Regions from separate parts of the Pseudomonas sp. GW823-FHT03E05 genome, predicted to be linked through region 4. Evidence: riboswitches for the same ligand, from Rfam matches in the RefSeq annotation. Region 4 holds a riboswitch; each other region holds the start of a gene.

Region 1 (2,179 bases), on a different contig from region 4:
TCCATTCGTCGTTGTAGCGCTGCACGGCGTTGCGCAGGTTGTAGTTCTTGTCCCGCAGGCTGTCGCGGTATTGGCCGGCAATCAGCGGCGTGCCGAAATAGCTGGCGGGTTCGCTTTCACCGCGTTCATGGGCCAGGGTGAAACCGAGGTCGTCGGTGGCTTGCCAGCGTAACGCCGCGCTGAGTGCCAGGCTGCGTGACTGGCCCTGGTCGACCCAGCCATTGCTCTGTTGCTGGTTCAGGGTCAGGCGGTAGCTCAGGGTATCGGTCAGCGAGCCGCCGCTGTCCAGGCCCAGTTGCTGGCGATCATGGGAGCCATAGCCCAGGCGCAGGTGGTTGTGGATCTCACCGTCGAAGGGCTTCTTGGCAATCACGTTGATCACCGCGCCGGTGGCGCCTTCCCCGTACAGCACCGAGGCCGGGCCGCGGATCACGTCGATGCGTTCGACCATCCACGGGTCCACCGGGAAGGTCTGGCTGCCGGCGCCGGTGTACAGGCGCGCGCCGTCGAACAGGGTCATCACCGAGGAGTGCCCGGTAAAGCCGCGGGCCGACAGTGCGGTATTGCCGTTGCCCGGGGTGGCGATGCTGGTGATGCCGGGGGAGCGGGTGACGGCATCCTGCACCGTGAGGTTGTTGCGGTTGCTGATGGCGTCGTTGCCCAGGCTGCTGGTGCTGGCCGGAGTCTCCAGGGCCGTGAGGTTCAGCCGCGAGCCGGCGGGCAGGGGCGTGTCCAGAGAGGTTTGCGGGGCGCTGGAGACTCCGCTCACTTGGGTCTCGGGCAAGACCAGGGAGGTTTTCTGTTCAGCCAAGGCCAGCGCCGGGTAGGCCATGCAAGGCAGGAGGGTGAAACACAGCCAGGGGCTCGCCAGGTGTTGCAGCAAGGAGGTGCGGGACATGCGATTCCTACTACTTGTAAGGAATGAATGAATCCCGGAGGGAACAACGCATAGGGAATCGCGGGCAGCCGCGCCCACGAAAACCGGACTGCGCCCGCCCACCGCGGGGTTGTCAAACGAAGTTGCAGGCCGGTCTCCGGGCTTGCGAGGGTCATGAGGCATTCACCTTCCCATGCCTTGGCACAGTGGTCTGTCGAATGCTTCGCTCGCTTACCGTTGCGGGGGCAGCGCCGGACTGATCATCGAAATGACGCACCGGCTTCCCGTTTAACCCCATGCACGGCGGCATGGGACACCTGAAACTGGCGCGCATATGAGCACTGCCGAGCCCTTGCGTCAATGGCATGTGGCCAGCTACGGCGGCGGTTTCAGCGCTTTATACCAGGCAAGTCAATATATTGACCTATTTTTCCTGGCGCTTAAATAATCGACAAATATCGACACATTATTGACGATTATACTTTTCTGACCCAGTATGTCGGCGCTGAGCGATTGATTATCTTGAGTTTTTTTGACGCCAAAGCGCTGAACTCTGCTCCGAAAATAGGCGAAACAGCCTATGGCGCAGAGCAGCCACTAAAAACATGACGGCCAGGATGGCAAGTAGCCAGGGCTGATCCGTTGGCTGTGCTAGCTTCAGACGGCGTAGCCGCGATATTTCTCTTTGGAATGATCTATGTCTGCCGAACGGATACTGGTTACTGGGGGCGCTGGTTTTATCGGTTCTCACCTCGTGGATGCACTGCTGGCCAAGGGTTATGCGGTGCGGGTTCTGGACGACCTTTCCACGGGCAAGGTCGGCAATCTGCCCATGGGCGATGCTGGCCTGGAACTGCTGGTGGGGGATGCCGCCGATGCGGTACTCCTGGCGGATGCCGTTCAGGGCTGCGATGCCGTGGTGCATCTGGCTGCTGTGGCGTCGGTCCAGGCTTCGGTCGAAGACCCGGTGGCCACCCACCAGAGCAATTTCATCGCCACCCTGCGCCTGTGCGAGGCGATGACCGCGGCCGGTATCCGCCGCGTGGTGTTCGCCTCCAGTGCGGCGGTCTATGGCAATAACGGCGAGGGCACGCCGATTGCCGAAGACACCCCTAAATCTCCCCTCACGCCCTACGCGGCGGACAAGCTCGCCAGCGAGTACTACCTGGACTTCTACTGCCGCCAGCATGGGCTGGAACCGGTGATCCTGCGCTTTTTCAATATCTTCGGCCCGCGCCAGGACCCTTCATCGCCGTATTCCGGGGTGATCAGCATTTTCAGCGAGCGGGCCAAGGCCGGGCG
Region 2 (2,179 bases), on a different contig from region 4:
CTGAGTGCGGCGCGCAGTTGCGCTTCGAGCTGGGCGGCGTCCAGTTCCTGGCCGATCAGCACCAGGCGCGTGGTACGGGCCTCGTCGGCGCCCCACTTGCGGTCGAAGTGCTTGTCGAAGCGCGTGCCCACGCCCTGGATCAGCAGGCGCATCGGCTTGTTGGGGATGGCGGCGAAACCCTTGACCCGCAGGATGCCGTGCTTGACCACCAGTTGGGTCAGGGCGTCCAGCAGCAGGCTTTCGTCGGCCTGGGGCAGCTCGATGGAGATGGAATCGAAGGCGTCGTGATCGTGGTCGTCGTGATCGTCATCGCCGTCATGGTGATGGTCGTGGTGGCTGTGGCGGCCGTCGATGTGTTCCTCGGAACCGGCACCCAGGCCCAGCAGCACATCCAGGGGCAGGCGACCGCTGCTGGCTTCGATGACCTTGACCGCCGGCGGCAGCTCCTCGGCCACTTCCAGGCGCACCTTGGCCAGGTCTTCGGGGCTGATCAGGTCGGTCTTGTTGAGGATCACCAGGTCGGCGCTGGACAGCTGGTCGGCGAACAGCTCATGCAGCGGCGATTCGTGGTCCAGGTTGGGGTCGAGCTTGCGCTGGGCGTCCACTTGATCGGGGAAGGCGGCGAAGGTGCCGGCGGCCACGGCCGGGCTGTCGACCACGGTGATCACCGCATCGACGGTGCAGGCACTGCGGATTTCCGGCCACTGGAAGGCCTGGACCAGAGGCTTGGGCAGCGCCAGGCCGGAGGTCTCGATGAGGATGTGGTCCAGGTCGCCACGGCGCGCCACCAGTTCGCGCATCACCGGGAAGAACTCCTCCTGCACGGTGCAGCACAGGCAACCGTTGGCCAGCTCGTAGACTCGGCCGCTGGCCTCTTCCTCGGTGCAGCCGATGGCGCATTGCTTGAGAATTTCGCCGTCGATGCCCAGCTCGCCGAATTCGTTGACGATCACCGCAATGCGCCGGCCCTGGGCATTGTCCAGCATGTGCCGCAACAGGGTGGTTTTGCCCGAGCCGAGGAAGCCGGTGACGATGGTGACGGGAAGTTTGGCCAGTGTTTTCATCGGATGCCCTTTGGCAAAAGGAGGCGGGCAAACGGGACGAGAACCGCAACGCCGGGCGCGCGGAGATTTCGCCACCGGATCACCCCGCCCGGTTGTAGTGAGAATCTTGGATCGAGGCAGGTCTCCTGGCTGAGGGCTTGCCAGTCGTCGGACCGGCGATTGCTGCGCCTTCCCACCGGCGTCGTCGACACCCATGCAGTGGCCTTGCAGCAATCGAACCCTTCACAGTTGCGGGGGCAGCCGCGGCATCGACCGCGTTCCCTTCTTAGCTTCGACCCATGGCCGAAGAACCTCGAAAGCGCAAGGCTACGCAGAGCCAGGGGGACGGTCAATCGACAATGCGCCCGTAGCAGCCGGCTTGCCGGCGAAAGGGCCATTGAACCTTGCACGAGCGCGGCGCACACCTGCGCAGCGGTCACGGCAATTGACGCCCCTGCCCCGCCCATGATCTCCTACACACCTTGTTACGGGTGCCCTTTACAGGGTGAAACGGGAAACCGGTGAATCACGTGCTTAACTAAAAAGCCGTGGCCAGTCCGGTGCTGCCCCCGCAACGGTAAGCGAGCGAAGTGTCAGATCCACTGTGCCAAGGCATGGGAAGGCGACACTTGCCGGCACGGCATGACACAGCCCTGCCCCTCGCAAGCCCGGAGACCGGCCCGCAACACTTACATAACAACCCGCGGTGGGCGGGCGCTGTTGCAAACCCTGCGTGGCCATCACGCGGGGTTTTCCTGCGCCTCTACCCCGCTGACACTCCAGAGGGAAGCGCCATGTCGATCATCAGCAGCACCAGCCACTCCGCCAGCACGACCTCCACCCTGAGCCAGCGCCTGGTGGCCGCCATCGGCGCCTCGATCCTCGGCGCGTGCCTGGTGTACTTCGCCGGCTTCTCCCACATCGAGGCGGTGCACAACGCGGCTCACGACACCCGCCACAGCGCCGCCTTCCCTTGCCATTGAGACCTGCCGACATGATCAAGCGTATCGCGCAAACCGCAGGTTTCACCGGCCTCTTGGCCGCCCTGCTGCTGACCCTGCTGCAAAGCTTCTGGGTCGCCCCGTTGATCCTGCAGGCGGAAACCTATGAAAAGGCCCCCGCGGCCGAAGTCCATG
Region 3 (2,179 bases), on a different contig from region 4:
TCGGCGTTGGGCAGCTTGAAGGCGCTGCCGTACTGGCCGCGCAGTTGCCAGTGGGGCGTCAGGTCGTAGAGCGAGGTGAGCATGCCCACGGTGGCGCTCTCGCCGCCGCTGATTTTCTCGTGGCGCACGCCCAGGCTCGGGTGCCAGTCGGGCAGGGCGTCGAACACCGGGCGCAGCTGGGTGTACAGGGCATTGGCCTGGGCCTGCTTGTTATCGATCTTCAGCACGTCGTCCTGGCCCTTGAACCACTGGTTGTCGGTGCCCAATACCAGCACGTGGCCGCCGTCCAGCTCGGCCTTGCCCTCGGCCTGCAGGCCCCAGTCGGTGAAGCCCCAGTAGTCGTTGTGGTTGCGCACCTTGAGGCTGGCGTCGTCGAGGCTGTCGATCCTGGTGTAGCGGGTGTCCCAGTCGTTGACATGGCCCTTGACGAAGTAGCTGAAGCCTTCGTCCAGGCGCTGCTCGAAGGTCGCGGTGGCGATCTGCTGGATGCGGTCGTTGGTGGTTTTCCGGTTGTTCACCGGGCGGGCGAAATCCAGGTTGGCGTCGCTGTACTGGTAGAACAGTTCCAGCCGCGAAGCGTCGCCAAGGCCCTGGATCGCCTTGGCGCCGAAGGTGGTCACTTCATAGCTGCGTTTTTTGTCCCGGGTGTTGGCGTTGTAGGCGTTGTTGCGAAATGGCTGGTAGCCATCGGAGACGTTGTGGCTGACATAGGCCAACAGCCCCAGCTCGCCCAGGCCGTTGCTGAGGATTTGCTCGGCGCGGGCGTCGCCGCTCCTGCCCACGAAACTGTCCAGGCCCAGGTTGACCTCGCCGGAGACGTCGCGGGTCTGCGGGCTGCGGGTGACGATGTTGATCACCCCGGACACCGCCTGTGTACCGAACAGCAGGCTCTGGCCACCCTTGAGCACCTCGATGCGCTCGATGGCGTTGGCCGGCAGGGTATCCAGGTACAGGCCGCCGTACAGGCGGTTGTTCAGGCGCACGCCGTCCAGCAGGATCAGGGTGTCGTCGTTGCGCCCGCCCAGCAGGGAGTAGGTGCCGTAGTCGAAGGGGCCATTCTTGGGCGCCACATACAGCCCCGGCACGTACATCTGCAGGACCCGGGTGATGTCGCTGCTGGGGCCGGCGCGTTCGATCTGCTGGCGGTCGATGATCTCCACCTTGCTGCCGTACCGGGCCATTTCGGCCACCGTGGTGGACTCCACCGAGGGGGCGGAAACAAATTGCCGGTCCAGCGTCAGGGGGCTGTCGTCCGCCAGCAGCAGGGGGCTGAACAGGCAGCCGAGCAGGGCGCCGCTCATGGTGCGGCCAGGTGCACGCCAGTCGCGTGCAAGGATAGTGTCAGGTGTTGTCATTGTTGGTCTTCTCGAAAGTGTCTTCGGGAAGCACGCAGGAGAGGGTATCGGCCACGGGCACGCGACCATACCGGCCCATGCCCGCCCACCGCAGGATTGCCAAACAGACGTCACAGGCCGGTCTCCGGGCTTGCGAGTCTGGCGGCATTCGCCTTCCCATACCTTGGGTACAGTGGCCTGTTGAATGCAGCACTCGCTTACCGTTGCGGGGGCAGCACCGGACTTGCCCGAAAAGGGGCGCACCGGTTTCCCGTTTCACCTCCTGCACGGCGGCAGGAGGCACCTGAAACTGGGCGGCATATGAACATCCGCCCCGGCGTTCGTCAACGTCGCGCCTGCCGCCAGGTGTTACCGGATTCATCGCCCTGACGCCTCTGTAGCCGCTGCCGAGCCCGCGAGGCTGCGCAAAGGCCCGCAGGGCCTTGCTTGGCAGTCTCATGTCGAGCGCCTCAGCGGTCTTGAGATTTCGCGCCCCTGCGGGCCGTTCTTCCGAACGCGGCCCGAGCCTGCGGCTGCGGCTACAGGAGCAGGGCGCTTTGCGGGGCCAGGTGCCGCTGTGCGTGCAGGGCCGTGCGTGACTCGCAGGCCAGCAGCGGCACCGCCCGTACCGAGTCGCCCGGCTGCAGTTGCAGGCGCTTGGCGGTCAGCCGGTCCACCAGCAGGCAACCCGAAACCAGGCGCCCGGGGGCGGCGGTGATGCGGCAGCTTTCCAGGCGCCGGTTGTGGATCAGCCACACCGGCGCCTGTGCGTCCGGAGTGCCCACCAGCAGGGGCAGGGTCTGGCTTTCGCGCACGCTGCGGATCTTCGCCACCTCGGCCTCGAT
Region 4 (2,179 bases):
TCCAGCAGTGCCTGGGTCAGGTTCAGGCTGTTGACCCTTGGCCAGCGCTGGGTGGCGTGGATGTAGGCGCGCTCTTCCTTGGTGGCCAGGTACAGGTCGGTGCGGGCGTTGCGCGCACCTTCTTCCTGCTGTTTCCTGCTGGGGCTGTGTTCCAGGCTGACCATCTCGGCCATCCAGGCCGCCGCGCTGAGCAGCCCGAGATTGGCCTGCTCGTCGAACCAGTAGGGCGTTTCGTTATCGCCGCGAACCGCGTTGTAGCGATCGATGCAATCGAACCAGCGTTCCAGCATCGGGCGCAGGAATTCCAGCTTCGGATTGCTGATGATCATGCCTTGCATCGAACTTACCCCTTATTGTTGTGTGGTTGGCGCCTGGGGCGCTGAAAAGTGGCTATTTGATATCATTGCTCTGAGTGTGGCACAAGATTGGCGCCAGTTTATTGATGCAGTGCAGTTTTGTGCCGGGGGCGACGGCCGGCTTTAATTGACGCTCCACCCCCAACCCTCTAACCTTCGCGACTTGTTTCAGGTGCTCTGTGGCCGGTGGCCGACAGAGTGAAACAGGGAAGCCGGTCAGGGTCTGTTCCAATGATGGAGCCGACGACGATTCCGGCGCTGCCCCCGCAACGGTAGATGAGTCAAGACTGCGCCTGACGCCACTGTGTCAATGACACGGGAAGGCGCGCAGTCCGGCAGCCATGCCGCTCATGAGCCCGGAGACCGGCCTGATCCATCCAACGGCATCACGGTGGGCGATGCCAGGCTAGCGCCGTCTGTTCCTTTTCCCTGCCCCCCGTTCCCCAGCCCCAACGGAGAGCTGCCCCATGAGTGAATCCCCCGATCGTGACGAGCGCCATCTGGCGCGCATGTTGCGCAAAAAAGCCGTGATCGATGAACGCATTGCCAACTCGCCCAACGAATGCGGCCTGCTGCTGGTATTGACCGGCAACGGCAAGGGCAAGAGCAGCTCGGCCTTCGGCATGCTGGCGCGGTCCATGGGCCACGGCATGCAGTGTGGCGTGGTGCAGTTCATCAAGGGGCGTAACAGCACCGGCGAAGAACTGTTCTTCCGGCGTTTCCCCGAGCAGGTGCGCTTTCACGTGATGGGCGAAGGCTTTACCTGGGAAACCCAGGATCGCCAGCGCGATATTGCTGCTGCTGAAGCCGCCTGGGCGGTTTCCAGGGAGTTGCTGAGCAACCCGGATATTGGCCTGGTGGTGCTCGACGAGCTGAACATTGCCCTCAAGCACGGCTACCTGGACCTGGATCAGGTGCTCAGTGACCTGCAGGCACGTCCGCCCATGCAGCATGTGGTAGTGACCGGTCGCGGCGCCAAGCCGGAGATGATCGAGCTGGCCGATACCGTGACCGAGATGGGCATGGTCAAGCACGCCTTCCAGGCCGGGATCAAGGCGCAGAAAGGTGTCGAGCTGTGAGCGTGAATTCATGACTGATGTTCGTCATTGCCCGGCAGTGTTGATCGCCGCACCGGCTTCCGGCCAGGGCAAGACCACGGTGACCGCGGCCCTGGCCCGCTTGCACCGCAACCGGGGGCGCAAGGTTCGGGTCTTCAAGTGCGGCCCGGATTTCCTCGACCCGATGATTCTTGAGCGCGCCAGTGGTGCCGCGGTGTACCAGTTGGACATGTGGATGGTGGGCGAGCAGGAAAGCCGCCGTCTGCTCTGGGAGGCGGCGGGAGAGGCCGACCTGATTCTGATCGAAGGGGTCATGGGCCTGTTCGATGGCACCCCTTCCAGCGCCGATCTGGCGCGGCATTTCGGCGTGCCGGTGCTGGGGGTGATCGATGGCACCGCCATGGCCCAGACCTTCGGCGCCCTGGCTCTGGGCCTGGCGCGCTACCAGCCGGACCTGCCGTTTGCCGGGGTGCTGGCCAACCGGGTTGGTACCCTGCGCCATGCGCAGTTGCTGGAAGGCAGCCTGACGGAAGGCTTGCGCTGGTATGGCGCCTTGTCCCGGGAAACCGATATCGAGCTGCCCAGCCGCCATCTGGGGCTGGTGCAGGCCAGCGAGCTGAATGATCTGGACCTGCGCCTGGATGCCGCCGCCGAGGCCCTGGCCAGCAGTTGCCAGGTGGAACTGCCGCCAGCGGTGAGTTTTGCTGCACCCACGCCGGTGGCTTGCACGCCACTGCTCAAGGGCGTGCGGATTGCCGTGGCGCG

The links. Region 4 has a riboswitch for cobalamin ahead of cobO (cob(I)yrinic acid a,c-diamide adenosyltransferase). Riboswitches for the same ligand answer to the same signal wherever they lie in the genome.
Region 1: it holds a riboswitch for cobalamin, as region 4 does, so the genes downstream of both, AC1RCO_RS05815 (TonB-dependent receptor) here and cobO (cob(I)yrinic acid a,c-diamide adenosyltransferase) in region 4, are expected to answer to the same signal.
Region 2: it holds a riboswitch for cobalamin, as region 4 does, so the genes downstream of both, cobW (cobalamin biosynthesis protein CobW) here and cobO (cob(I)yrinic acid a,c-diamide adenosyltransferase) in region 4, are expected to answer to the same signal.
Region 3: it holds a riboswitch for cobalamin, as region 4 does, so the genes downstream of both, AC1RCO_RS28640 (TonB-dependent receptor plug domain-containing protein) here and cobO (cob(I)yrinic acid a,c-diamide adenosyltransferase) in region 4, are expected to answer to the same signal.

What each region holds. Positions count from the first base shown of each region.
Region 1 is NZ_JBXAJB010000001.1:1,314,923-1,317,101, reverse strand. It holds gene AC1RCO_RS05815 (TonB-dependent receptor) at 1-898, opposite strand, end outside; cobalamin riboswitch at 1,009-1,213, opposite strand; gene AC1RCO_RS05810 (NAD-dependent epimerase/dehydratase family protein) at 1,575-2,179, shown strand, end outside.
Region 2 is NZ_JBXAJB010000001.1:520,255-522,433, reverse strand. It holds gene cobW (cobalamin biosynthesis protein CobW) at 1-1,064, opposite strand, end outside; cobalamin riboswitch at 1,163-1,374, opposite strand; cobalamin riboswitch at 1,516-1,741, shown strand; gene AC1RCO_RS02430 (CbtB domain-containing protein) at 1,838-2,026, shown strand; gene AC1RCO_RS02425 (CbtA family protein) at 2,038-2,179, shown strand, end outside.
Region 3 is NZ_JBXAJB010000009.1:80,283-82,461, reverse strand. It holds gene AC1RCO_RS28640 (TonB-dependent receptor plug domain-containing protein) at 1-1,301, opposite strand, end outside; cobalamin riboswitch at 1,454-1,657, opposite strand; gene AC1RCO_RS28635 (arginine N-succinyltransferase) at 1,874-2,179, opposite strand, start outside.
Region 4 is NZ_JBXAJB010000004.1:26,684-28,862, reverse strand. It holds gene AC1RCO_RS16910 (hypothetical protein) at 1-338, opposite strand, end outside; cobalamin riboswitch at 510-742, shown strand; gene cobO (cob(I)yrinic acid a,c-diamide adenosyltransferase) at 824-1,435, shown strand; gene AC1RCO_RS16900 (cobyrinic acid a,c-diamide synthase CobB) at 1,446-2,179, shown strand, end outside.